2 regions of the Variovorax sp. 01N425 genome follow, and region 1 is predicted to be linked to the other one. Evidence: riboswitches for the same ligand, from Rfam matches in the RefSeq annotation. Region 1 holds a riboswitch; the other holds the start of a gene.
The links. Region 1 has a riboswitch for S-adenosylhomocysteine ahead of ahcY (adenosylhomocysteinase). Riboswitches for the same ligand answer to the same signal wherever they lie in the genome.
Positions count from the first base shown of each region.

Region 2: it holds a riboswitch for S-adenosylhomocysteine, as region 1 does, so the genes downstream of both, metH (methionine synthase) here and ahcY (adenosylhomocysteinase) in region 1, are expected to answer to the same signal.

Region 1 is NZ_JBFTRJ010000016.1:95,680-107,146, forward strand. Features, by position in the region: gene AC1DSC_RS25820 (23S rRNA (adenine(2030)-N(6))-methyltransferase RlmJ) at 1-919, shown strand, start outside; gene AC1DSC_RS25825 (septal ring lytic transglycosylase RlpA family protein) at 941-1,540, opposite strand; gene metF (methylenetetrahydrofolate reductase [NAD(P)H]) at 1,630-2,454, opposite strand; gene AC1DSC_RS25835 (TlyA family RNA methyltransferase) at 2,464-3,255, opposite strand; gene ahcY (adenosylhomocysteinase) at 3,255-4,694, opposite strand; S-adenosyl-L-homocysteine riboswitch at 4,761-4,829, opposite strand; gene AC1DSC_RS25845 (hypothetical protein) at 4,947-5,594, shown strand; gene phaP (TIGR01841 family phasin) at 5,730-6,221, shown strand; gene AC1DSC_RS25855 (peptide chain release factor 3) at 6,299-7,927, shown strand; gene AC1DSC_RS25860 (ABC transporter permease) at 7,934-8,737, opposite strand; gene AC1DSC_RS25865 (ABC transporter permease) at 9,073-9,915, opposite strand; gene AC1DSC_RS25870 (ABC transporter ATP-binding protein) at 9,912-10,907, opposite strand; gene AC1DSC_RS25875 (HAD-IIB family hydrolase) at 11,008-11,467, shown strand, end outside.
Region 2 is NZ_JBFTRJ010000002.1:6,857-18,323, reverse strand. Features, by position in the region: gene AC1DSC_RS03145 (SH3 domain-containing protein) at 1-49, shown strand, start outside; gene AC1DSC_RS03140 (LysR family transcriptional regulator) at 50-979, opposite strand; gene AC1DSC_RS03135 (PACE efflux transporter) at 1,078-1,539, shown strand; S-adenosyl-L-homocysteine riboswitch at 1,588-1,696, shown strand; gene metH (methionine synthase) at 1,759-4,473, shown strand; gene AC1DSC_RS03125 (ArnT family glycosyltransferase) at 4,526-6,334, shown strand; gene AC1DSC_RS03120 (glycosyltransferase family 2 protein) at 6,331-7,308, shown strand; gene AC1DSC_RS03115 (GtrA family protein) at 7,305-7,712, shown strand; gene AC1DSC_RS03110 (amidohydrolase family protein) at 7,725-8,924, opposite strand; gene AC1DSC_RS03105 (TetR/AcrR family transcriptional regulator) at 8,929-9,720, opposite strand; gene AC1DSC_RS03100 (ferredoxin--NADP reductase) at 9,738-10,511, opposite strand; gene AC1DSC_RS03095 (6-hydroxynicotinate reductase) at 10,836-11,467, shown strand, end outside.

The sequences.
Region 1 (11,467 bases):
CAACCACGCCGACGTGCTCAAGCACACGGTGCTGATTGCCACGCTCGACCACCTGCTCGAAAAAGAGGCAGCTCTGACCGTGGTCGACACCCACGCCGGCGCCGGCCTGTACCGCCTGGACGGCGACTACGCCGGCACCAGCGGCGAGGCCGCCGAAGGCGTGCTGCGCCTGCTGGCGGACAAGAAAGCACCTGCCGCCCCGGCTCCTGCCGCCAAATCCGCCGCCAAGAAGGCCGCCCCCGAAGCCGAGGCGCCCCTGGCCGATGCGATTGCGCGCTACCTGAGCGTGATCCACGACTTCAACCCCAAGGGCGGCGCCCGCATCTATCCGGGTTCGCCTTTCATCGTGCAGCACCTGCTGCGCGACCACGACAAGCTCAAGCTGTTCGAGCTGCACCCCACCGATGCCCGCACGCTGGACGCCAACATCGCCCAGCTCGAGGCGGGCCGGCAGATCGCGGTGCTGCGCGAGGACGGCTTCGGCAGCGCCACCAAGTTCCTGCCGCCGCCCTCGCGCCGCGCGCTGGTGCTGATGGACCCGAGCTACGAGATCAAGAGCGACTACGGCCGCGTGCTCGACTTCGCGGCCGAGGCGCTCAAGCGCTTTGCCACCGGCACCTACGCCATCTGGTATCCGATCATCCCGCGCCCCGAGGCGCACGACCTGCCGCGCCGGCTCAAGACCCTGGCCACCAAGGCCGGCAAGCCCTGGCTGCACGCCACGCTCACGGTCAAGTCGAGCAAGCTGACCACCACGCCCACCGGTGAAACCCAGCGTCCGGGCCTGCCGGCCAGCGGCATGTTCCTGATCAACCCGCCCTACACGCTGAAGCCGCTGCTTGCGGCCGCGCTGCCCCAGCTGGCGGAGTGGCTGGCGCAGGACCGGAACGCCACCTTCTCGCTCGACGCGGGCGGCTAGTCCCGGCGGTCTTTCGCTGCTTCAGCGGCGGCGGCGCTGTGGCACTTTCACCTGGCGGCGCGCGGGTGCGGGCGCAGCCGCCGGCGCCTGGGCCTGCGCCACGTCTTCCTCCACCTCGGAGCCGCCGCAGCGCATGCCTTCGCGGTCGATGATCGTCAGCGCCACCTGCTTGATGCCGAGCCCGATCAGCCCGATGCGCTCGGCCGCGCCGCGGCTCAGGTCGATGATGCGGCCCTGCGCATAGGGCCCCCGGTCGGTGATGCGCACCAGCACCTCGCTGCCGTTGACGAGGCTGCGCACGCAGACGCGGGTATTGAACGGCAAGGTCTTGTGGGCTGCCGTCATGGCCATCATGTCGAAGCGCTCGCCGCTCGCGGTCTTGCGCTGGTGGAACTGGATGCCGTACCACGAGGCCCCGCCGCGCTCGAAGATCTCGCGCGGGCCGCTGTCCCCGGGCACGCCGTCGTCGGCCTCGCCAATTCCCGATACCGCGAGGTCGTAGCGCACCGAAGGCACGCTCGAGCGGGCCGGGGCGCCCGGCGGCACCGCCAGCTTGCGCGGCAGGGGCAGCAGCTTGGCGTCCTCCTTGTCGGCCGGCCCGCCCTCGGTGGCCGGCGGCATGGCGCAGCCGGCCAGCACGCAGGTGGCCGCGACCAGCGCAATGCGAAGCGAAGCGAGCAGCCGATGGCCTGCTCCAGGACGCCACCCCTTCAACCGAGGCGCTCCAGTACAGCCAGCGTGGCCGCCGACTGGTTCATCGTGTAGAAGTGCAGCGCCGGTGCGCCTCCACCCTGCAGGCGCGCGCACAGGTCGGTCACCACGTCGAGTCCGAAGGCCTTGATGGAGGCCGTGTCGTCGCCGAAGCCCTGCAGCCGCAGGCGGATCCAGCGCGGGATCTCGGCGCCGCAGGCATCCGAGAAGCGCATGAGCTGCGTCGAGCTGGTGATCGGCATGATGCCCGGCACGATCGGCAGGTCGAGCCCGAGCTTGCGGCTGTCGTCGACAAAGCGGAAGTACGCCTCGGGACTGAAGAAATACTGCGTGATCGCCGAGTCGGCGCCGGCCTTCACCTTGGCGGCGAAGGCCTGCAGGTCGGCCTCAGGCGAGCGTGCCTGCGGATGCACCTCGGGGTAGCAGGCCACCTCGATGTGGAAGTCGCGCCCGGTCTCCTCGCGGATGAAGGCCACGAGGTCGCTCGCGTACTGGAACTCGCCGCCGATGCCGTAGCCGCTCGGCAGGTCGCCGCGAAGGGCGACCAGGCGCTTCACGCCCATCGCCTTGAGCTCGGCCAACTGCTCGCGCACGGTGGCGCGCGTGGCGCCGATGCACGAGAAGTGGCTGGCGGCATCGACACCCTCGGACAGGATCTCCTGCACCGCGCCGAAAGTGCCCTGGTGCGTGGAGCCGCCCGCGCCGTAGGTCACCGAGCAGAACTCGGGCTTGCGCGCATACAGCTGCTGGCGCACCGCGCGCAGCTTGACCGCGCCTTCGGGCGTCTTGGTCGGAAAGAACTCGAAACTCAATGGAAGGCGCACCTGCGTCTCCTAGGAACCGTTCGCAGTGTCCGCGCGAACGGCGTGAATGAAAAACTCGCGGTTGCCGTCGCCGCCCGCAATGGGGCTGTCGAACCACCGCAGCACGCGCAGCCCGAGCGCCTCGCAGGCGTCGCGCAGCCGCTTCTCGACCACCGCGTACATCGACGCGTCGCGCACGATGCCGCCCTTGCCGACCTGTCCCGGCTGCAGCTCGAACTGCGGCTTGACGAGCATCAGCAGCTGGCCGTCGCCGGCCAGGAACGGCACCACGGCCGGCAGCACCAGCGTGAGCGAGATGAACGACAGGTCGCCGACGATCAGGTCGAAGCGCAGGTCGGAAGGCGCTTCGCCTTCTTCTTCCTGCAGGTCGTCCGGCGACAACGCACGCGCATTGACGCCTTCGATGGCCACCACGCGCTCGTCCTCGCGCAGCTTCGGATGCAGCTGCCCGTGGCCGACGTCGACGCCCACCACCTTGGCCGCGCCGGCTTGCAGCAGGCAGTCGGTGAAGCCGCCGGTCGACTGGCCCACGTCGAGGCACAGCTTGCCGGCGGCGCTGACGCCGCTCGCCGCCAGCGCGCCTTCGAGCTTGAGCCCGCCGCGCGAGACGTAGCGCGCCTCGGCCGCGTCGTCGAGCTCGACCTCGGCGGACTCGGGCACCTCGTCGCGGTTCTTCACCACCGAGCGCCACGCGTCCGCGCTGCCCGCATCGCGCCAGCGCATGCCGCCGGCAATCAGCCGCACGGCCTGCGAACGCGACGCGGCCAGGCCACGCTCCACCAGCAATTGGTCGGCGCGCATCAGTACCGGTACGTGTCCGGCTTGTAGGGGCCGTTCTTGCTCACGCCGATGTAGGCGGCCTGCTCGTCCGTCAGCTCGGTCAGCATCGCGCCGACCTTCTTCAGGTGCAGGCGCGCGACCTTCTCGTCGAGGTGCTTGGGCAGCACGTAGACCTTGCCGGCCTGGTAGGCGTCGGGCTTGGTGAAGAGCTCGATCTGGGCGATGGTCTGGTTGGCGAACGACGACGACATCACGAAGCTCGGATGGCCCGTGCCGCAGCCCAGGTTCACGAGGCGGCCCTTGGCCAGGAGGATGATCTTCTTGCCGTCGGGGAAGGTGATGTGGTCGACCTGCGGCTTGATCTCTTCCCACTCGTACTTCTCGATCGATGCAACATCGATCTCGTTGTCGAAGTGGCCGATGTTGCAGACGATGGCCTGGTCCTTCATCTTGACCATGGTGTCGTGCGTGATGACGTCCTTATTGCCCGTGGTGGTCACGAAGATGTCGGCCTTGTCGGCGGCATATTCCATGGTGACGACCTTGTAGCCTTCCATCGCGGCCTGCAGCGCGTTGATGGGGTCGATTTCGGTCACCCACACTTGCGCGCTCAGCGCGCGCAGCGCCTGGGCCGAGCCCTTGCCCACGTCGCCGTAGCCGGCCACGCAGGCCACCTTGCCGGCGATCATCACGTCGGTCGCGCGCTTGATGCCGTCCACCAGCGATTCGCGGCAGCCGTAGAGATTGTCGAACTTGCTCTTGGTGACCGAGTCGTTCACGTTGATGGCGCGGAACAGCAGCGTGCCCTTGGCGCTCATCTCGTTCAGGCGGTGCACGCCGGTGGTCGTTTCCTCGGTCACGCCGATGATCTCGGCCGACTTGCGGGTGTACCAGGTCGGATCGACCGCCAGCTTGGCCTTGATGGCGGCGTAGAGGATGCGTTCTTCCTCGCTGGTGGGCTTGGCGAGCACGCCCAGGTCCTTCTCGGCGCGCTGGCCCAGGTGCATCAGCAGCGTGGCGTCGCCGCCGTCGTCCAGGATCATGTTGGGGCCTTCGCCCTGCGAACCCTTGGGGCCGAAATCGAAGATGGCGTGGGTGTAGTCCCAGTAGTCCTTCAGCGACTCGCCCTTGATCGCGAACACCGGCGTGCCGGCGGCGGCAATCGCGGCGGCGGCATGGTCCTGCGTCGAGAAGATGTTGCACGAGGCCCAGCGCACGGTGGCGCCGAGCGCCTGCAGCGTCTCGATCAGCACGGCCGTCTGGATCGTCATGTGCAGCGAGCCCGTGATGCGCGCGCCCTTGAGCGGCTGCGCCTTCGAGAATTCCTCGCGGATGGCCATCAGGCCGGGCATTTCGGTTTCCGCGATCTTGATTTCCTTGCGGCCCCAGGCGGCCAGGGAAAGGTCGGCAATCGCCTGGTCGGCGGTGGAAACGGGGGTGGGCTTGAGAACAGCGCTCATGAGAACTCCAACAAAGCTAGTTTGAAAGGTGCCACTGCGTTCGGGGAAAAGACTCACCGCGAGAACAGCGGGTGAGCGTGGTTGCGATGTGGTCCGAGCCTCACGCCTGGCGGCGCTGCAACGCTCCTCGGAACCGCGGATTGTAGACGGGGCGCCAAGGCGAGCCAATCGCCGGGGCATCCCACATGCCGGAAAGCGCAATTCGCATCCGGGGCGTACATTGACTTGACCCCAATCCCGGAAGTTCCACCCATGCGCTTGTCCAGACTCTCCACTGCCCCTGCCCTGCTGGCCTCGGCCGCCTTCCTTCTTCTTGCCGCCGGCGCGCCGGTCCCGGCCTCTGCGCAGGCCGCCTCCGATCCGGTGCGCATCCGCGGCACCATCGTGCGCGTCGACGCCAAGGCCCTCGTGGTCCAGGACCGCGGCGGCGAGGTCGTCAGCCTGGCGCGGCCGGCCGACATGGCCGTGTCGGAGGTCTACCCGATCAAGCTGTCCGACATCAGGCAGGGCAGCTTCATCGGCACCGCCGCCATGCCGCAGGCCGACGGCACACAGAAGGCGCTCGAGGTGGTGGTGTTCCCCGAGGCCGCGCGCGGCACCGGCGAAGGCCACCGCCCCTGGGACCTGCTGCCGCAGAGCACCATGACCAACGCCACCGTGGCCGACCTGGCCGCGGCGCCGAAAACCGTGCGCGGCGGGCAGCAGCTGCGGCTGACCTACAAGGGCGGCGAAAAAACCGTCATCGTGCCGCCCGACGTGCCGGTCGTGACCTTCCGCCCCGGCACCGAGGCGCTGCTGGTGCCCGGCGCCAAGGTGCTGGTCAATGCGCAGGAAAGGAACGGCGTGCCCACGGCGCTGCGCGTCACCGCCGGGCGCAACGGCTTCGCGCCGCCGATGTAGCCCAAGGGAAATCCCGCAGGCAAATCCTGCCGCCGCGGCGCCGCGGGCGGGCTGTCGCGGCGTATCGTGGCGAGGCCCGGCCCGCCGGTCCTTGCCATTCACCCGTTCCTTACCCGACACAGGAGATACCGCACCATGGCCACTGCCAAGAAAGCCGCCGCGAAGAAGACCACCGCCAGCAGCAGCACCCGGGCGGCTCCCGACGCCGCCGACATGCTCGACCCCATGAAGAATCTCAAGGCCATGACCGACCGCCTGCAGGACCTCAACCTGACCGGTGGCGCGAGCAAGCTGCTCGAGAGCGGGCAAAAGGACCTCCAGGCGCTGATGCAGGCGAACCAGAAGTCCTACCAGGGCCTGCAGACCGTGGTGCAGCGGCAGACCGAGATGATCAAGAGCGCCATCGCCGAATGGCAGACGGCCGCCAAGGAAATGCCCGGCAAGGATGCCAAGGCCAACCTCGCCAAGCTCGACGAGCTCGGCCGCCAGTCGTTCCAGCGCGCCATCGACGACATCAAGGAGCTGGCCAACCTGGCCGCCAAGTCGCAGGCCGATGCGTTCGAGCTGGTGCGCCAGCGGATCCAGGCCAATGTGGATGAAGTGACGAAGCTGCTGCAGCGCAAGTAAGGCGTTTTCGGCGGGTCGGGCAGGCGGCTCGGGGCTGCCTTCTAAAATCGGGCCATCCCCCCGCAGATTGCCCCATCTTGTCTTTTCTCTCCGAAACTCGCCGCCGTCGCACCTTCGCGATCATTTCCCACCCCGACGCCGGCAAGACCACGCTGACCGAGAAGCTGCTGCTGTTCTCGGGCGCGATCCAGATCGCCGGTTCGGTGAAGGCGCGCAAGGCCTCGCGCCACGCCACCTCCGACTGGATGGAAATCGAGAAGCAGCGCGGCATTTCGGTGGCTTCGTCGGTCATGCAGATGCTGTACCGCGACCACGTGATCAACCTGCTCGACACGCCCGGCCACAAGGACTTCTCGGAAGACACCTACCGCGTGCTCACGGCGGTCGACTCGGCCCTGATGGTGATCGACGCGGCCAACGGCGTGGAGGCGCAGACGCGCCGGCTGATCGAGGTCTGCCGCCAGCGCGACACGCCCATCATCACCTTCGTCAACAAGATGGACCGCGAAGTGCGCGAGCCGCTCGACATCCTCGACGAAGTGGAGCGCGAGCTCGGCATGCCGTGCGTGCCGATGACCTGGCCGGTCGGCCAGGGCAAGAGCTTCCGCGGGATCATGAACCTGCGCACGCAGACGATGACGGTGTTCGAGTCGGGCAGCGAGCGGCTGCCGCACGACTTCGAGACCATCGCGCTCACGGAGCGCGACACGCTCACCAAGCGCTTCGGCGCCGATTTCGAATCCGCCATGGACAGCATGGAACTGGCCACCGGCGCCTCGCCCAGCTGGGACCGCGAGGCCTTCCTGGGCGGCAAGCAGACGCCGGTGTTCTTCGGCTCGGGCGTGAACAACTTCGGCGTGATGGAGGTGCTCGATGCGCTGGTCGACCTTGCGCCCTCCCCGCAGTCGCGCACCAGCACCACGATGGTCAACCGCCAGCCCGTGGTGAAGGAGATCCAGCCCGAGGACCGGGACTTCGCGGGCGTGGTGTTCAAGGTGCAGGCCAACATGGACGCCAATCACCGCGACCGCATCGCCTTCGTGCGCATGGCCTCGGGCAAGTACACGCCGGGCATGAAGCTCAAGGTGCAGCGCACGTCGAAGGAGCTGCGGCCCACCAGCGTCGTGACCTTCATGAGCCAGCGCCGCGAGGCGGTCGAAGAGGCCTACGCCGGCGACATCGTGGGCTTCACCACGCATGGCGGCGTGCAGCTGGGCGACACCATCACCGACGGCGCGAGCCTGCAGTTCACCGGCCTGCCCTTCTTTGCGCCCGAGCTGTTCATGACGGTGATCCTGAAGAACCCGCTGCGCACCAAGCAGCTGCAGCAGGGCCTGGCCCAGCTCGGAGAGGAAGGCGCCATTCAAGTGTTCCGCCCCGAGATCGGCGGGCCGATGCTGCTGGGCGCCGTCGGGCAGCTGCAGTTCGAGGTGGTGCAGCACCGCCTGAAGGCCGAGTACGACGCCGACGTGCGGCTCGAAGGCTGCCAGTACACCGGCGCACGCTGGATCACCGCCGATTCGCCGGCCGAGCTGCGCGAGTTCGTCAACGCGTACCCGCAGCGCATGGCCAAGGACGCGGCCGATACGCTGGCCTTCCTGTGCACTTCGCCCTACGACGTGCGGCTGGCGCAGGAGCGCTTTCCGAAGATCCATTTCCATCCGCTGCGGGAGCACGCGGGGCTGGCGCTGCAGAACGCGGGCTGAAGGGGCTCAGCTTCCCGTCGAGGCGTAGTGGCGCAGCCCGATGCGCCATGCGCCGAAAGCCGCCGCGAGGAACGCGAAGCCTGCGAGCGGCGACACCATGCCCACCCAGGCGGGCGCGCCCAGCGGATCCGGCTTGCCGAGGATCACGAGCGCCGGGTAGTACGCCACGCAGGCCAGCGGTACGATGAAGGTCAGCACGCGCCGGAACCACTGCGCATAGAGCGCCAGCGGGTACTGCGCCGCCTGCACGCCACCGTAGGTGAGCACGTTGGCGATCTCCAGGCTCTCGACGGTCCAGAATGACAGCGTGCCCTGCAGCACCAGGATGCCGAGGAAGAGCGCGATGCCACCGGCCAGCGCGAACAGGAAGATGGCCACTGCCCCGGGGGTCCACGCGATGTGGGCCTGGACGGTCGCGAACACCAGCACGCTCAGGCCCTGCAGCAGCCGGCCCAGGCGGCTGATGCGCACGTCGTGCCCCATGAGCTGCAGCGCCAGCGGGCGCGGGCGCAGCAGCAGCCGGTCGAAGGTGCCGGTGCGCAGGAACTCGGTGCCGAGCACGTCGAAGCCGCGCCCCAGCGCGTCGGCAATCGCGAACATGCAGTTGACCAGACCGTAGAACAGCGCCACCTCGCCGATGGCCCAGCCCTGCACTTCGCCGAAGCGATGGAACAGCGCCCAGACGGCAACCACCTCGATGCCTGTGCCGAGGAACTGGCCCAGGGTCAGCAGCAGGGCCGAGACGGGGTATCTCGCCTGGCCGCTGATCGAGGCGGCCATGAGGCGGAAAAAAAGAGGGAGCGAACCCATTTCAGTGGCTTCCGCTGGTTGTGTTTTTTGCGCTGCTGTTCTTGTTCAGGGCGCGTGCACAGGCCACCGGGTACTCCCCTCCGCGAATGTCCCCCGCCCTTCGGGCTCCTCCTTGATTTCGCTGCGGGGAGCACCCGATGCCCTGTGCACTGGGGCACGCTCGGTGTGCATCGCTGATCAACGACTGCTCCGCATAACGCTCCCGTCGATGGGGTGCCTTGCGCAGCGAAATAAAGGAGGAGGCCGCAGGCCGGGGGACATTCGCGGAGCAAGGTACCCCGTCGGCGGGAGCGCGCCCCGAACAACGACACATCGTGAAGGAACAGCAAGTCACCCTAGCCACCTTGCACCTGCAGACTGCGCATCGTGCGCCCCATTGCCAGGCGCCCGAACGCGACCAGCAGAGCGATCCAGAAGCACTGCAGCCCCAACGCACCCATGGCATGCCAGCCGCTCAGCTGCCCGAAGTACAGCCGCGCCGGAATGTCGAACAGCCCCGCCAGCGGCTGCACCAGCAGCGCGGCTTGCCAGGCGTCGGGCAACAGCGCCAGCGGCAGCAGGTTGCCCGAGAACACGATGACCACGGGAGTGGCCACCGCGCTGATGCCGCGCTCGTTGAGCGCCGCCGTGGCCGCCACGTTGAGCAGCATCACCATCGCGGTGGACAGCAGCAGCGCGAGCCCGATCGACAGCAGGAACGCCAGGCCGGCCACCGCATTCGCGGGCGGCTGCCAGGCCCACTCGCCGAGCCCCGCCAGCGGTAGCGCGACCGCCGCGAAGGCCGCCATCAGCGCCACGCGCGGCAACAGCCGCGCCGCGATCCAGCCGGCGCTGCGCGCGAACCACAGCGCGTACGCATCCACCGGCCGCAAACGGTCGTAGGCGACCGCGCCGGTGCGCACGGCCTGCGCCACCTCCGGGTCGCCGAGCCAGGGCAGCAGCACCAGCAGGCCTTGCGCGATCCAGGTGTAGCTGACGGCCTGAGCGAGCGACATCGGGGGCGCTGCGCCTGCAACGGCGCTGCCGCCGTAGAACGCCGCGAACACCATCACCTTGATGCCGCCCCACCAGCACTGCGTGGCAAAGCCGGCGAGCGCCGCCGTGCGGTACTGCAGCATCTGCATGAAGCGCGACACGAAGGCCGCGGCATAGGGGCGCAGCAGCTCGCGCGGGCTCACGCTTCGGCCGCTCCGTGCATGGCATAGAAGCGCGCGATCACGGCCTCGATGGCCATGCCTTCGAGGCGGATGTCTTCCACCGCGTGTTCGGCTGCGATGCGTGCGATCAGCGCGGGGGCGGAGGTCAGCGCGGGATCGAAGTCGAGCACCAGCGTCTGGCCGTTGCGCGCGTGCACCGTGGCGCCGGGCACCTGGTCGGGCAGCGCCGCGTCCTGCGCAAAGTCGACCACCAGCCGGCGCTCGGCCATCACCTGCGCGCGCAGCGCCTCGACCGGGCTGTCGGCCAGCACGCGGCCATGGCCGATGACGATCACGCGCTCGGCCAGCGCCTCGATGTCGTGCATGTCGTGCGTGGTCAGCAGCACGGTGGTGCCGCGCTCGCGGTTGGCGCGGCGCACGAAGTCGCGCACCGCGAGCTTCGAGGGCGCGTCGAGGCCGATGGTCGGCTCGTCGAGAAACAGGATGTCCGGCTCGTGCAGCAGCGCCGCCGCGATCTCTGCGCGCATGCGCTGGCCCAGCGAGAGCTGCCGCACCGGTTGGCCGAGCACGCGCTCCAGGTGCAGCAGCGCGACCAGTTCGTCGCGCGTGCGCCGATAGCGCGCCGGCTCGACGCGATAGATGTCGCGCAGCAGGTCGAAGCCGTCGCCTACCGGCAGGTCCCACCACAGCTGCGTGCGCTGGCCGAAGACCACGCCGATGCGCGCCACGTGGCGCTCGCGGTCCGCGAAGGGATCGCGTCCGTCGATCTCCACGCGCCCGCCGTCGGCCCGCAGGATGCCCGAGAGAATCTTGATGGTGGTCGACTTGCCCGCGCCGTTCGGCCCTATGAAGCCCAGCAGCTCGCCGCGCTCGAGCGAGAACGACACGCCCGACAGCGCCTGCACCGTGCGGTGGCGGCGGCGCACGAGGCCGCGCAGCGCGCCCATCACGCCCGGGTCGCGCTCGGAGATGCGGTAGCTCTTGAGGAGTTGGTCGACGAGGATGTGGGGCATGGAAAAAAAGCGCCGCGCCGGCGTGAACGCGCGGCGGGGGCGGGATGCTACACGAAACCGCCGGTACGATCACGGGCTCTGCAGAGATTGCCCGCCCGCCATGCCCTCGCCGACTTCCCTTCCGCCCTCGCCCACCCACCTGCTGCCGCTGGACCGCTGGGCCGCGCCCACGCGCCGTGCGCTCGCCGGCGTGTTCACCGACATCGACGACACGCTCACCACCGAGGGCGCGATCACGCCCGATGCACTGCAGGCCCTCGGCGCTCTCAAGGCCGCGGGCCTTGCCATCGTGGCGATCACGGGCCGGCCCGTCGGCTGGAGCCTGCCCTTCGTCAACACCTGGCCGGTCGATGCGATCGTGGCGGAGAACGGCGCGGTGGCGCTGCTGCCCGCGGCCGATGGCAGGATCGAGAAGCGCTACATGCAGGATGCGCCCACGCGCACCGCCAACTTCGAGCGCATGCAGGCCGTGCTGGCGCGCATCGAGCGCGAGATCCCGGGCGCGCAGCGCGCCACCGATTCACCGGGCCGCGAGACCGACATCGCCATCGACCACAGCG
Region 2 (11,467 bases), on a different contig from region 1:
CGGCCATGGTGGCGGTGGAAAGGGCGGTGGTCACGGCCACCGCGACTGATCAGCCCCGCGGATCGTCGGCGGCGGAAATGCCCGCCGCGGCCTGCCGGTCGCGCGCAATCAGCGCCACGAAGCGCTGCGCGCCGAGGCCCAGCGGCCGCTCGCGCGACCACACCACGTCGACCCACAGGTCGAGCCCGTTGCTGAGGTTCTCGAACGGAATCTCGACCAGCGCGCCGGCGGCCACGTGCGGCCTGGCGAAATTGCGCGGCAGCCAGCCCCAGCCAAGGCCGGCCGTGATCAGGCTCAGCGCGGCCAGCGCGTTGTCGGTGCGCCAGACGTGGCGCGCGAACACGAAGCGCGGGTCGCTGGTGGCGAGATCGCGCCCCGCCACCACGATCTGCCGGGTGTTCGTCAAGTGCTCCTCGCGCAGCCGCTCGCCGGCGGCCGCCAGCAGCACCGGGTGGCCGGGCGCCATCACGGCCACCATGGTGTCGCTGCCGACTTCCTGGAACCCCTCGCGCCCGTCGAGGCTCGGGCGCTCGAACACCAGCGCCAGCTGTGCGCGGCCGCTGTGCAGCAGCGCCAGCGCATCGGCCTGCGGCGCGGCCAGCACCTCGACCTGCAGCAGCGGATATTCCTCGGCCAGCGCGGCCAGCGGCCCGCTCCAGGGCGCGGCCAGCAGCTCGGGCGCAATGGCCAGCGTGAGGCGGTTTTCCAGGCCCTGCGTGAGCGCCAGGGCCTGCACCTGAAGCTGCTTCAGCTGCGCCGCCAGGAGGCGCGCCTGCGGCTCCAGCGAGCGGGCGGCGGCGGTCGGCTGCGGCTCGCGGCCGCTGCGGTCGAACAGCGGCAGGGCCAGTTCGGCCTCGAGGTTGGCAATGGCCATGCTGACGGCCGAGGGCACCTTGCGCAGCGCGCGCGCCGCGGCCGAGAAGGAGCCGTGGTCGATCACGGCCAGGAAGACCTCGACGTTGTCGCTGGAGAAAGCCATCGGCTGATCTATCAATAAAACTGAAACAAGTTGACTTTTTATATCAGCAAACAGCAAATAAAGTCCAGCCATCGTTTTCATTTGCCAGGGGAAAAGCCATGCAGGGGTTTCAGCGCCGCGTCGTCTACATCAGCCTTTACGAAGGCATCGCCATCGTGGCCGCAAGTGCCGGGCTGGCGCTGATGACCGACGCCGGGCTCGGCCATTCGGGCGTGCTCGCGGTGGCCGCCTCGGTCATCGCCGTGATCTGGAACCTGGTTTTCAACGCCCTGTTCGAGCGCTGGGAGTCGCGCCAGGCGGTGCGTGGGCGCAGCGTGCGCCGGCGCATGGCGCATGCCATCGGCTTCGAGGGCGGGTTGATCGCGGTGCTGGTGCCGCTGTTCGCCTGGGGCCTGGGCGTGACGCTGTGGCAGGCGCTGGTGATGGACCTGGGCCTGGTGGTGTTCTTCCTGGTCTACACCTTCGTCTTCAACTGGGGCTTCGACCGGGTGTTCGGGCTGCCGGCCTCGGCCGCGCCCGCCAAGGCCGGCTCGGCAGCGGCGGCCGGGCAGGGCGCCTGAACGCCCCTGGCGGCCGCGGCCCTTGTCGCAGCCGGTAAAATTGCGCTCCCTTCCAAGGAGCGTTGCAGCGGCGGCCCGCATCAAGAGGCCCGCCGTCAGGCTTGGAAGGCGCCCCGCCGGCCGGGGCGCAAGCCGCAACAAACGACGCTCACCTGACGTTTTTTCCTGCCCAGGTGAGCCCCCATGAGCGAAGAAGTTTCCACGCCCCGCGTCCCCCCGATGAAGCTGTCCGGCCTCGAGCCCGTGGCCATCGATGCCGGGTCGCTGTTCGTCAACATCGGTGAGCGCACCAACGTCACCGGCTCCAAGGCCTTCGCGCGGATGATCCTGAACGGCCAGTTCGAGGACGCCCTGGCCGTGGCGCGCCAGCAGGTGGAGAACGGCGCGCAGGTGATCGACATCAACATGGACGAGGCCATGCTCGACAGCAAGGCCGCCATGGTGCGCTTCCTGAACCTGATCGCCAGCGAGCCCGACATCGCGCGCGTGCCGGTGATGGTCGACAGCTCCAAGTGGGAGGTGATCGAGGCCGGCCTGCGCTGCATCCAGGGCAAGGGCATCGTCAACTCCATCTCCATGAAGGAAGGCGTCGACAAGTTCAAGCACGAGGCCAAGCTCGTGAGGCGCTACGGCGCCGCCGCGGTGGTGATGGCCTTCGACGAGAAAGGCCAGGCCGACACCTACCAGCGCAAGATCGAGATCTGCGAGCGCGCCTACCGCATCCTGGTGGACGAGGTGGGCTTTCCGCCCGAGGACATCATCTTCGACCCCAACATCTTCGCGATTGCCACCGGCATCGAGGAGCATGACAACTACGCGGTCGACTTCATCAATGCCGTGCGCTGGATCAAAGAGAACCTGCCAGGCGCCAAGGTGTCGGGCGGCGTGAGCAACGTGAGCTTCAGCTTCCGCGGCAACGACCCGGTGCGCGAAGCGATCCATACCGTGTTCCTGTACCACGCGATCCAGGCCGGCATGGACATGGGCATCGTCAATGCCGGCATGGTGGGCGTGTACGACGACCTCGAGCCCACGCTGCGCGAGCGCGTGGAAGACGTGGTGCTCAACCGCCGCCCCGATGCGGGAGAGCGCCTCGTCGAAGTGGCCGAGACCGCCAAGAGCGGCGCCAAGGACGACAGCAAGAAGCTCGAATGGCGCGGCACGCCGGAGCACCCGGTGCACGTCAACCAGCGCCTCTCGCACGCGATGGTGCACGGCATCACCGACTTCATCGTCGAGGACACCGAGGAGGCCTACCGGCAGATCCTTGCCAAGGGCGGGCGGCCGCTGCACGTGATCGAGGGGCCGCTGATGGACGGCATGAACATCGTGGGCGACCTGTTCGGCCAGGGCAAGATGTTCCTGCCGCAGGTGGTGAAGTCGGCGCGCGTGATGAAGTCGGCCGTGGCCCACCTCATTCCCTACATCGAGGAAGAAAAGCGCCAGGACGAGGCCGCGGGCCGCGACGTGCGCACCAAGGGCAAGATCATCATCGCCACCGTGAAGGGCGACGTGCACGACATCGGCAAGAACATCGTCACCGTCGTGCTCCAGTGCAACAACTTCGAAGTGGTGAACATGGGCGTGATGGTCCCGTGCCACGAGATCCTCGCCAAGGCGAAGGTCGAGGGCGCGGACATCGTGGGCCTGTCGGGCCTCATCACGCCGAGCCTCGAAGAAATGCAGTACGTGGCCGGCGAGATGCAGAAGGACGACCACTTCCGCATCCGGAAGATTCCGCTCCTAATCGGCGGCGCCACCACCAGCCGCGTGCACACCGCAGTCAAGATTGCGCCGCACTACGAAGGCCCGGTGGTCTACGTGCCCGACGCTTCCCGCAGCGTGAGCGTGGCGCAGAGCCTGCTGAGCGACCAGGCCACCGCGTACATCGACGAGATCAACGCCGACTACGAGAAGGTGCGCACGCAGCATGCCAACAAGAAGCAGGTGCCGCTGTGGCCGCTGGCCAAGGCGCGCGCCAACAAGACGCCGGTCGACTGGTCCGGCTACACGCCGCCGGTGCCCAAGTTCATTGGCCGGCGCCTGTTCAAGAACTTCGACCTGACCGAACTCGCGAAGTACATCGACTGGGGCCCGTTCTTCCAGACCTGGGATCTCGCGGGCCCGTTCCCGGCCATCCTGAAGGACGAAGTGGTCGGCACCGAGGCCGTGCGCGTGTACGCCGACGGCCAGCGCATGCTCAAGCGCCTGATCGAGGGCCGCTGGCTCAGCGCGAGCGGCGTGGTCGGCTTCTGGCCCGCCAACACGGTGAACGACGACGACATCGAGCTCTACACCGACGAGACGCGCAGCGAAGTCGCGCTCACCTGGTACGGCATGCGCCAGCAGACCGAGAAGCAGGTGATCGACGGCGTGATGCGCCCGAGCCGCTGCCTGGCCGACTTCGTCGCGCCCAAGGACAGCGGGCTGAAAGACTACGTGGGCGTGTTCGCAGTGACGGCGGGCCTGGGCGTCGAGAAGAAGGAGAAGTACTTCATCGACGACCTCGACGACTATTCCGCCATCATGCTCAAGGCGCTGGCCGACCGGCTGGCCGAGGCCTTTGCCGAATCGCTGCACCACCGCGCGCGCACCGACCTCTGGGGCTATGCGCCCGATGAGGGCCTCAGCAACGAGGACATGATCGCCGAGAAATACCGCGGCATCCGCCCCGCGCCTGGCTACCCGGCCTGCCCCGACCACAGCGTGAAGCGCCCGATGTTCGACCTTCTGGGTTGCGCGGACATTGGCATGACGCTGACCGAAAGCCTCGCTATGATGCCCGCCGCCAGCGTGAGCGGCTTCTACCTGAGCCATCCCGAGTCGACCTACTTCAACGTCGGCAAGATCGGGCACGACCAGTTGCAGGACCAGGCGGCGCGCCGCCGGACCAGCGAATCCGAACTCGAGCGCCTGCTGGCGCCGAACCTTTGAACCTGCCGGCCGGCGTGGCCGCCCGGCGCCGGGAGTTGTTATTCAGAAGCTGATGTTTGCTGCCGCGCACTATGCGGCACTGGCGGTCTTTGTGCTTGGCTGCTGGGGCTTCGGCCGCGCGCTGCTGGCGCGCCTGGCGCCGCCGCCGCGCCGGGACGCGGGGCTGGAGGCGGCCATGGCGGCGGCCCTGGGCGTGGGCCTTTTCATCTGCGCCTTCCAGCTGCTCGCGATCTTCGGCGCATTCAAGCCGGGCGCCACCGTGGCACTGATCGCTGCCGGCGTGCTGGCGGCCGCACTGCAGCTGCGGCCCTGGTGGCGGGAAGCGCGGGCGCTGCACGTCGCTGGTGCCCCCGCCGCGCCATGGACCCGCGCCGAAAGGATCGCCGCCATCGCGCTGGCGCTGGTGGCGCTGCCCGCGCTGGTCGCGCCGCTCGCGCCGCCCGCCGCCTTCGACGAGCTGATGTACCACCTGCCCTATGCGCGGCTGGTGGCGCAGCAGGGCTCGCTGGGCATCCACGAGTGGCTGCGCTACCCCTGGTTCCCCTACAACTACAACCTGCTCTACGCGGCCGCGCTGCAGCTGGGCGACGACGTGCTGCCGCACTTCCTCAATGCGCTGGCCGGAGTGATTTCGGCGGTGATGGTCTACCGCCTCGGCATCCAGCATGCGAACCGGCTCACGGCCTGCATCGGCGCGGCCATCTGGATCGGCATCGGCGACTATTCGAACGCGCTGATCGACATGGGCGTGGCGCTCTTCGTGCTCAGTGCCTGCGTGGCGCTGTGGTGGTGGCGTGAATCAGAGCCGCTGCCGGGCGGCACGCGCTGGCTCGGGCTGGCGGCGTTCTGCCTGGGCGTGGCCGCGGGATCCAAGTACCAGGCGCTCACCTTCCTGCCGCTGGTGGCGCTGTTCGTGGTGTGGCACGAGCGCCGGCCCAAGGCCTGGGCGCTGGCGCTGCTCTGTTTCCTGGTTCCTTGCGTGTACTGGTACGCGCGCAACGCCATCATGACGGGCGATCCGTTCAACCCCATCGGCGCGCGCGTGTTCGGCTTCACCGACTGGATCCCGGCCGACTACGTGCAGCAGGTGGCCGACGTGCGCGACCATGCGGCGCGGCCCAACGCGCTGATCTGGGCCGTGTTCCTGGCACCGTTCAGCCTGCTGTGGAAGCGTTCGGCCGCGCTGCGCGCCGCGGGCTGGTTCTGCTTCTATTCGGTGGCCGTGTGGCTCTTGACTTCGCGCTATCCGCGCTACCTCACGGCCTCGTTCCCGCTGCTCGCGCTGATGGCGGCCATCGGCTGGCAGGTGCTGTTCGGCGGGATCGCTGCGGGCGTGCGCCGCGTCTTCGGGGCCAAGGGCGGGCCGGTGGAGGCCGCGCCTGCCGCCGCCGCACCCGCCGGACGCCTGGCCCTTGCCGGCGACTGGATCGTCGTGCTGCTGCTGGCCGCGCTGGCCGCGGTGTCGCTGCGCCAGACTGCGGGCAAGGTGACGATGATCTCGCCCACGCCCGAAACCCGCGAGGCTTTCCTGCGCCAGCATGTGCCGGGCTATGCCGCCATGGACTACCTGCGCCAGCATGCCGACGGGCGCGTCTACCAGATCGCGCTGAACGAGGCGATCTACTACGGGCCCAATCCGATCTGGGGCGATACGCTCGGCCCGTGGCGCTACCGCGATTTCCTGCTGCTGCTTCCGGGCGACATGGCGCGCAAGCTGGCCGCCAAGGGATTCACGGCCATCGTCATGCCGACCTCGATGGTGCCCACGCTGGCCACGCGGCCCGGCTTCGACGAACATTTCGCCCTGCTGTACGAAAAAGACGGTGGCCGGGTCTACCGCATTCTCTCGACCGCACCATGACCGACGACAACCCATCCGCCGCCGCCCGCGCCCCGATCCGCATCGCGGCGGTGATCCCCTGCTACAACGAGGCGCTGTCGATCGCGCAGGTGGTCGCGCAGTTCCGCGCGGCGCTGCCCGAGGCCGAGATCCACGTCTTCGACAACAACTCGACCGACGACACGGCCGCCATCGCACGCGCGAGCGGCGCCACGGTCACGCACGTGGCCGCGCCCGGCAAGGGCAACGTCGTGCGGCGCATGTTCGCCGACGTCGAGGCCGACGTGTACGTGACGGTCGACGGCGACGCCACCTACGACGTGGCCAGCGCGCCGCGGCTGGTGGATGCGCTGGTGGAGCGCAACCTCGACATGGTGGTGGGCTGCCGAGTCGACGATGGGCAGAACGCGCTCACCTACCGCGCCGGCCACCGCTTCGGCAACCGGCTGCTCACGGGCGCCGTGGCGCAGCTCTTCGGCGGCGGCCTGACCGACATGCTCTCGGGCTACCGCGTGTTCTCGCGCCGCTACGCCAAGTCGTTCCCGGCGCTCTCGCAGGGCTTCGAGATCGAGACCGAACTCACGGTGCACGCGCTCGAGCTGCGCATGCCCCATGCCGAGTTCGACACCGCCTACAGCACGCGGCCCGAAGGCTCGCACAGCAAGCTCTCGACCTACCGCGACGGCTGGCGCATCCTGAAGACCATCTGCAAGCTGTTCATCAGCGAGCGGCCGCTGCAGTTCTTCTCGATCCTTGCGGCAGTGCTCGCGGCGGGCGCGATCGCGCTGGCCATTCCGCTGCTGCTCACCTACCTGCACACCGGCCTGGTGCCCCGGCTCCCCACGGCGGTGCTGGCGACCGGCGCCATGCTGGCCGCCATGCTGTCGATGGTCTGCGGCGTCGTGATGCACGCGATCCGGCTCGCCCGCCGCGAAGCCAAGCGGCTGCGCTACCTCGCGATACCCGGCGTCGGGCAGTTCCGCCGCAAGCCATGAAGGCCGGCCGCGAGTTCCTGGCGTTTGCGGTGGTCGGGGTCATCGGGCTGGTGGTCGACGTGGCCGTGCTGTACCTTGCGGCGCCGCTTTTGGGCTGGTACGGCGCGCGCGTGCTGTCCTTCCTGGCGGCCGCCACCACCACCTGGGCGCTGAACCGGCGCTACACCTTCGCGGCGCGGCGCGCCCTGGGCGCGGCAACGCCGATCGTGCGCGAGTACCTCGGCTATCTCGCCACCATGCTGGGCGGCGCGGTCGTCAACTACGGCGCCTATGTGCTGGTGCTGCACTGGCTCGAAGGCCCGTGGGTGCCCGCACTCGGCGTTGCGGCCGGCAGCTGCGCGGGAATGGCGGTCAACTTCCTGGCCGCGCGGCACCTCGTCTTCAAGCCGCGGCGCAGCCCCTGAGCCGAAGGCGCCTCAGTGCGCCGCCGGCAGCACCACCGGAATCTCGGTCGCCGGCGGCGTGTTGCGGCTGCGGCCGCAGCGCACGATGCCGTCGATCATCACCATGCCCACGCCCGGGATGTCGCCGAGCTGCACGCTCTCGAGCAGGCCCGGCGCGGGCGAATGCTGCGCGCGGTCCATGAAGACGAAGTCGGCGTCGCGGCCCACTTCGACCAGCCCGCAGTTGAGCTTGCGGATCTTCGCCGTGTTGCCGGTGGCAAAGCAGAACACCAGCTCGGCCGGGATGTTTGCAATGGACGACAGCATGGCCACCATGCGCAGGATGCCCAGCGGCTGCACGCCCGAGCCCGCGGGCCCGTCGGTGCCGAGGATCACGCGGTGCGGGCACTTGAGCTCGAGCGCGGCCTTGGCCGCGGCAATGGCCACCTTCTCGTTGCCGTTGTGCACGATCTCGATCGCGCGCGAGCTCTTCTCGCACAGCTCGCACACATGCGCCTCGGGCAGCGAGGTGTGGCCGCCGTTGATGTGGCCGATGATGTCGGCGTCGGCCTCCAGCACCACGTCCTTGTCGATCAGGCCCGAGCCCGGGATCGACGGGCCGCCCGTGTGGATCGTGCTCTGGATGCCGTACTTGCGCGCCCAGGCCACCATCTCCTTGGCCTCGTAGCCGGCCTTCACCGAGCCCAGGCCCACTTCGCCGAGCAGGCCCACGCCGGCCTCGGCCAGTTCCTTGAAGTCGCTCTCGACCATGCCCTTCTCGATCACTGGCGCGCCGGCCAGCACCTTCACGCCGCCGGGGCGGAAGTTGTCGAAAGCGCGCTGCGCGGTGATGGCCAGCGCCTTCAGGCCCACGATGTCCTTGGGCCGGCCGGGCAGGTGCACCTCGCCGGCCGAGATCATGGTGGTGACGCCGCCGTGCATGGTGGAGTCGATCCAGCCGATCTGCCCCTGGCGCGGCGTCCAGTCGCCGAACACCGGGTGCACGTGGCTGTCGATCAGGCCGGGCGCCACGCAGGTCTTCTTCGCGTCGATGACGGTCTGCGCGCCTTCGAGGTCGCAGTCCTTTTCCTTGCCGACCGCCACGATCAGGCCGTCGTTCACCACGATGGTGTCGGCGTCCAGGATGGGCTTGTCGATGTCGCCCGAGAGCAGCAGCCCTATGTTCTTGATGACGACCTTGCCCGACTTTGCGCCGGCTGCGATTTCTGCCATTTGGTCAAGCCTCCCGCCGGGCCGCCCCAAGGGAGGCTTGCGCCCCCTTGGGGGGCCGCGAACGAACGTGAGCGATGGGGGTCATTTTTTCCTCGTCGTGGGGTGGGGAGTTGTTCTCTTGTTCCTGGATGTCGTCTGCGCGCACGGTGCGCAGCACGGTCTCGATCACGAAGTCTTCCCAATGCGTGATCGCCTCGGGCGACTCCAGCGGCTCGCCGAGGAAGGCCGTGAGCGTGTGCCGGTTCGAGGTGTAGAAGTAACCGGTGGACGCGATCAGCAGGTAGATGTCGCGCGCGTTCAGGTCGCGGCGGAACAGGCCCTGGGCCGCGCCGCTGGCCAGGATCTCGGCAATGATCGCCACCGCCCGCGACGAGTATTCGCGCGCCCGCAGCGACTTCGAGATGTGCCGGCCCTTGTGCAGGTTCTCGGTGTTCAGCAGCGTCACGAACTCGGGGTTCTTGCGGTAGTAGCCGAGCACGAAGCGGATCACTTCGGTGAGCGCCTCCACGGGCCGCGAGGCGTCCAGCGCAATGGCGGCCTCGGCGTCGTCCATGCGCTTGTAGATGCCTTCGAGCACCGCGATGAACAGGCCTTCCTTGCTGCCGAAGTAGTAGTAGATCATGCGGTCGTACGACTTGGCGGCCTTGGAGATCTTCTCCACGCTGCCGCCGTCGTAGCCGTACTTCGCGAACACCTTGGTCGCCGACTTCAGGATGCTGTCGCGCGTGGCCTGCGCCGCGGCCTCGCGCACGCCGGTGCGGCGCTGGGGCTTGGCGGCGGTGCGGCTGTCGGCCATCGTGCGCGGTGCGGGGCTTATTTTTCGGCGAAGGCGCGTTCGACCACGAAATCGCCCGGCGTCGAGGTGTTGCCTTCCTTGAAGCCGCGCTTCTCCAGGATGTGCTTCAGGTCCACCAGGAGGCCCGGGCTGCCGCACAGCATCACGCGGTCTTCCACCGGGTTGATCGGCGGCAGGCCGAGGTCGTCGGTGAGCTTGTTGGTCTCGATCAGGTCGGTGATGCGGCCCTGGTTGCGGAATTCCTCGCGCGTGACCGTCGGGTAGTAGAGCAGCTGCTTCTCGACCATCTCGCCCAGGAACTCGTGCTTGGGCAGGTGGTCGGTCACGAGGTCGTGGTAGGCCAGCTCGTCGACCTGGCGCACGCCGTGCACCAGGATGACCTGCTCGAACTTCTCATACGTGTCCGGGTCGCGGATGATGCTCATGAATGGTGCGAGGCCGGTGCCGGTGCCGAACAGGTACAGGCGCTTGCCGGGCAGCGTGTAGTCGATCAGCAGCGTGCCGGTGGGCTTGCGGCCCACGATGATGGTGTCGCCCACCTGGATGTGCTGCAGCTTCGAGGTGAGCGGGCCTTCTTCCACCTTGATGCTCAGGAACTCGAGATGCTCCTCGTAGTTGGGGCTCACGATGCTGTAGGCGCGCAGCAGCGGCTTGTTGTTGACCTTCAGGCCGATCATCGTGAAATGGCCGTTCGAGAAGCGCAGCGCCGGGTCGCGCGTGGTGGTGAAGGTGAACAGGCGGTCGGTCCAGTGGTGGACGCTCAGGACGCGTTCTTCGCTGAAAGCACTCATACGGAACTCAAGAGTTGGTTGGAACAGTGGAAGGTGGCTCGGCCGGAGTGCACGCCCATGGGGCATGCAGCCGCCGGCCGGCTGCGAACCCTTCATTGTCGTTGGTCGGAAAAACCCCGATGAACACCGCGAGAAAACACCATTGCAAGCATCGGGCCTGTTTGCTACATTGACCTCGAATGTAGTGAACACAACATGAAAGTGTAGGGAATGCTACACAAACGGAAGGCGGTGCACAAGCGGGCAGGCGGCACGTTTGTTGCAACCCTCCGCTGACCGAGTTTCCCCGTGCCCGACCCGCATCACGCCCACGAGATCGCCCCGATGACAGAACACACCAAGACAGACGGACTGCCCGGCATGGACATGCCGGTGGCCTTCGAAACCGGCGCCGGCGCCTTCGGCAAGGCACCGCCGCGCAACGAGAAGATGAGCAGCGCCAAGGTCGAATGCAACGCCTGCCCGGTGCTGTGCCAGATCTCCGAGGGCCGCACCGGCGCCTGCGACCGCTATGCGAACAAGGAGGGCGTGCTGGTGCGCGTCGACCCGGTGCTGCTGCTGCGCCGCGAGATCGCGGGCGAGGCCCCGGTGCTGGTGCCCTTCGACCGGCCCGCCGCCGAGAAGGCCGAGGGCAGCGTGCCCGACTGGAACGGCGACCTGCTGCATGCCGACGAAGTCTTCGTGACCGGCGTGGGCTCGTCCACCACCTATCCCGACTACAAGCCGGCCCCGTTCATCGTCGCTTCCAAGGCCCAGGGCGTCGACATGGTCACCGTGGTCACCGAAGGCATCTTCAGCTACTGCAGCTTCAAGGTGAAGATCGACACCGACCGCTTCCTCGGCTCCGAGCAGGCCAATGTGCGCTACCGCGGCGAGGTGGTCGGCCATGTCACCACGGCCGAATACGGCTCGCAGATGCTGTCCCTTGGCGGCGTGCACCACCTCACCGGCGGCAG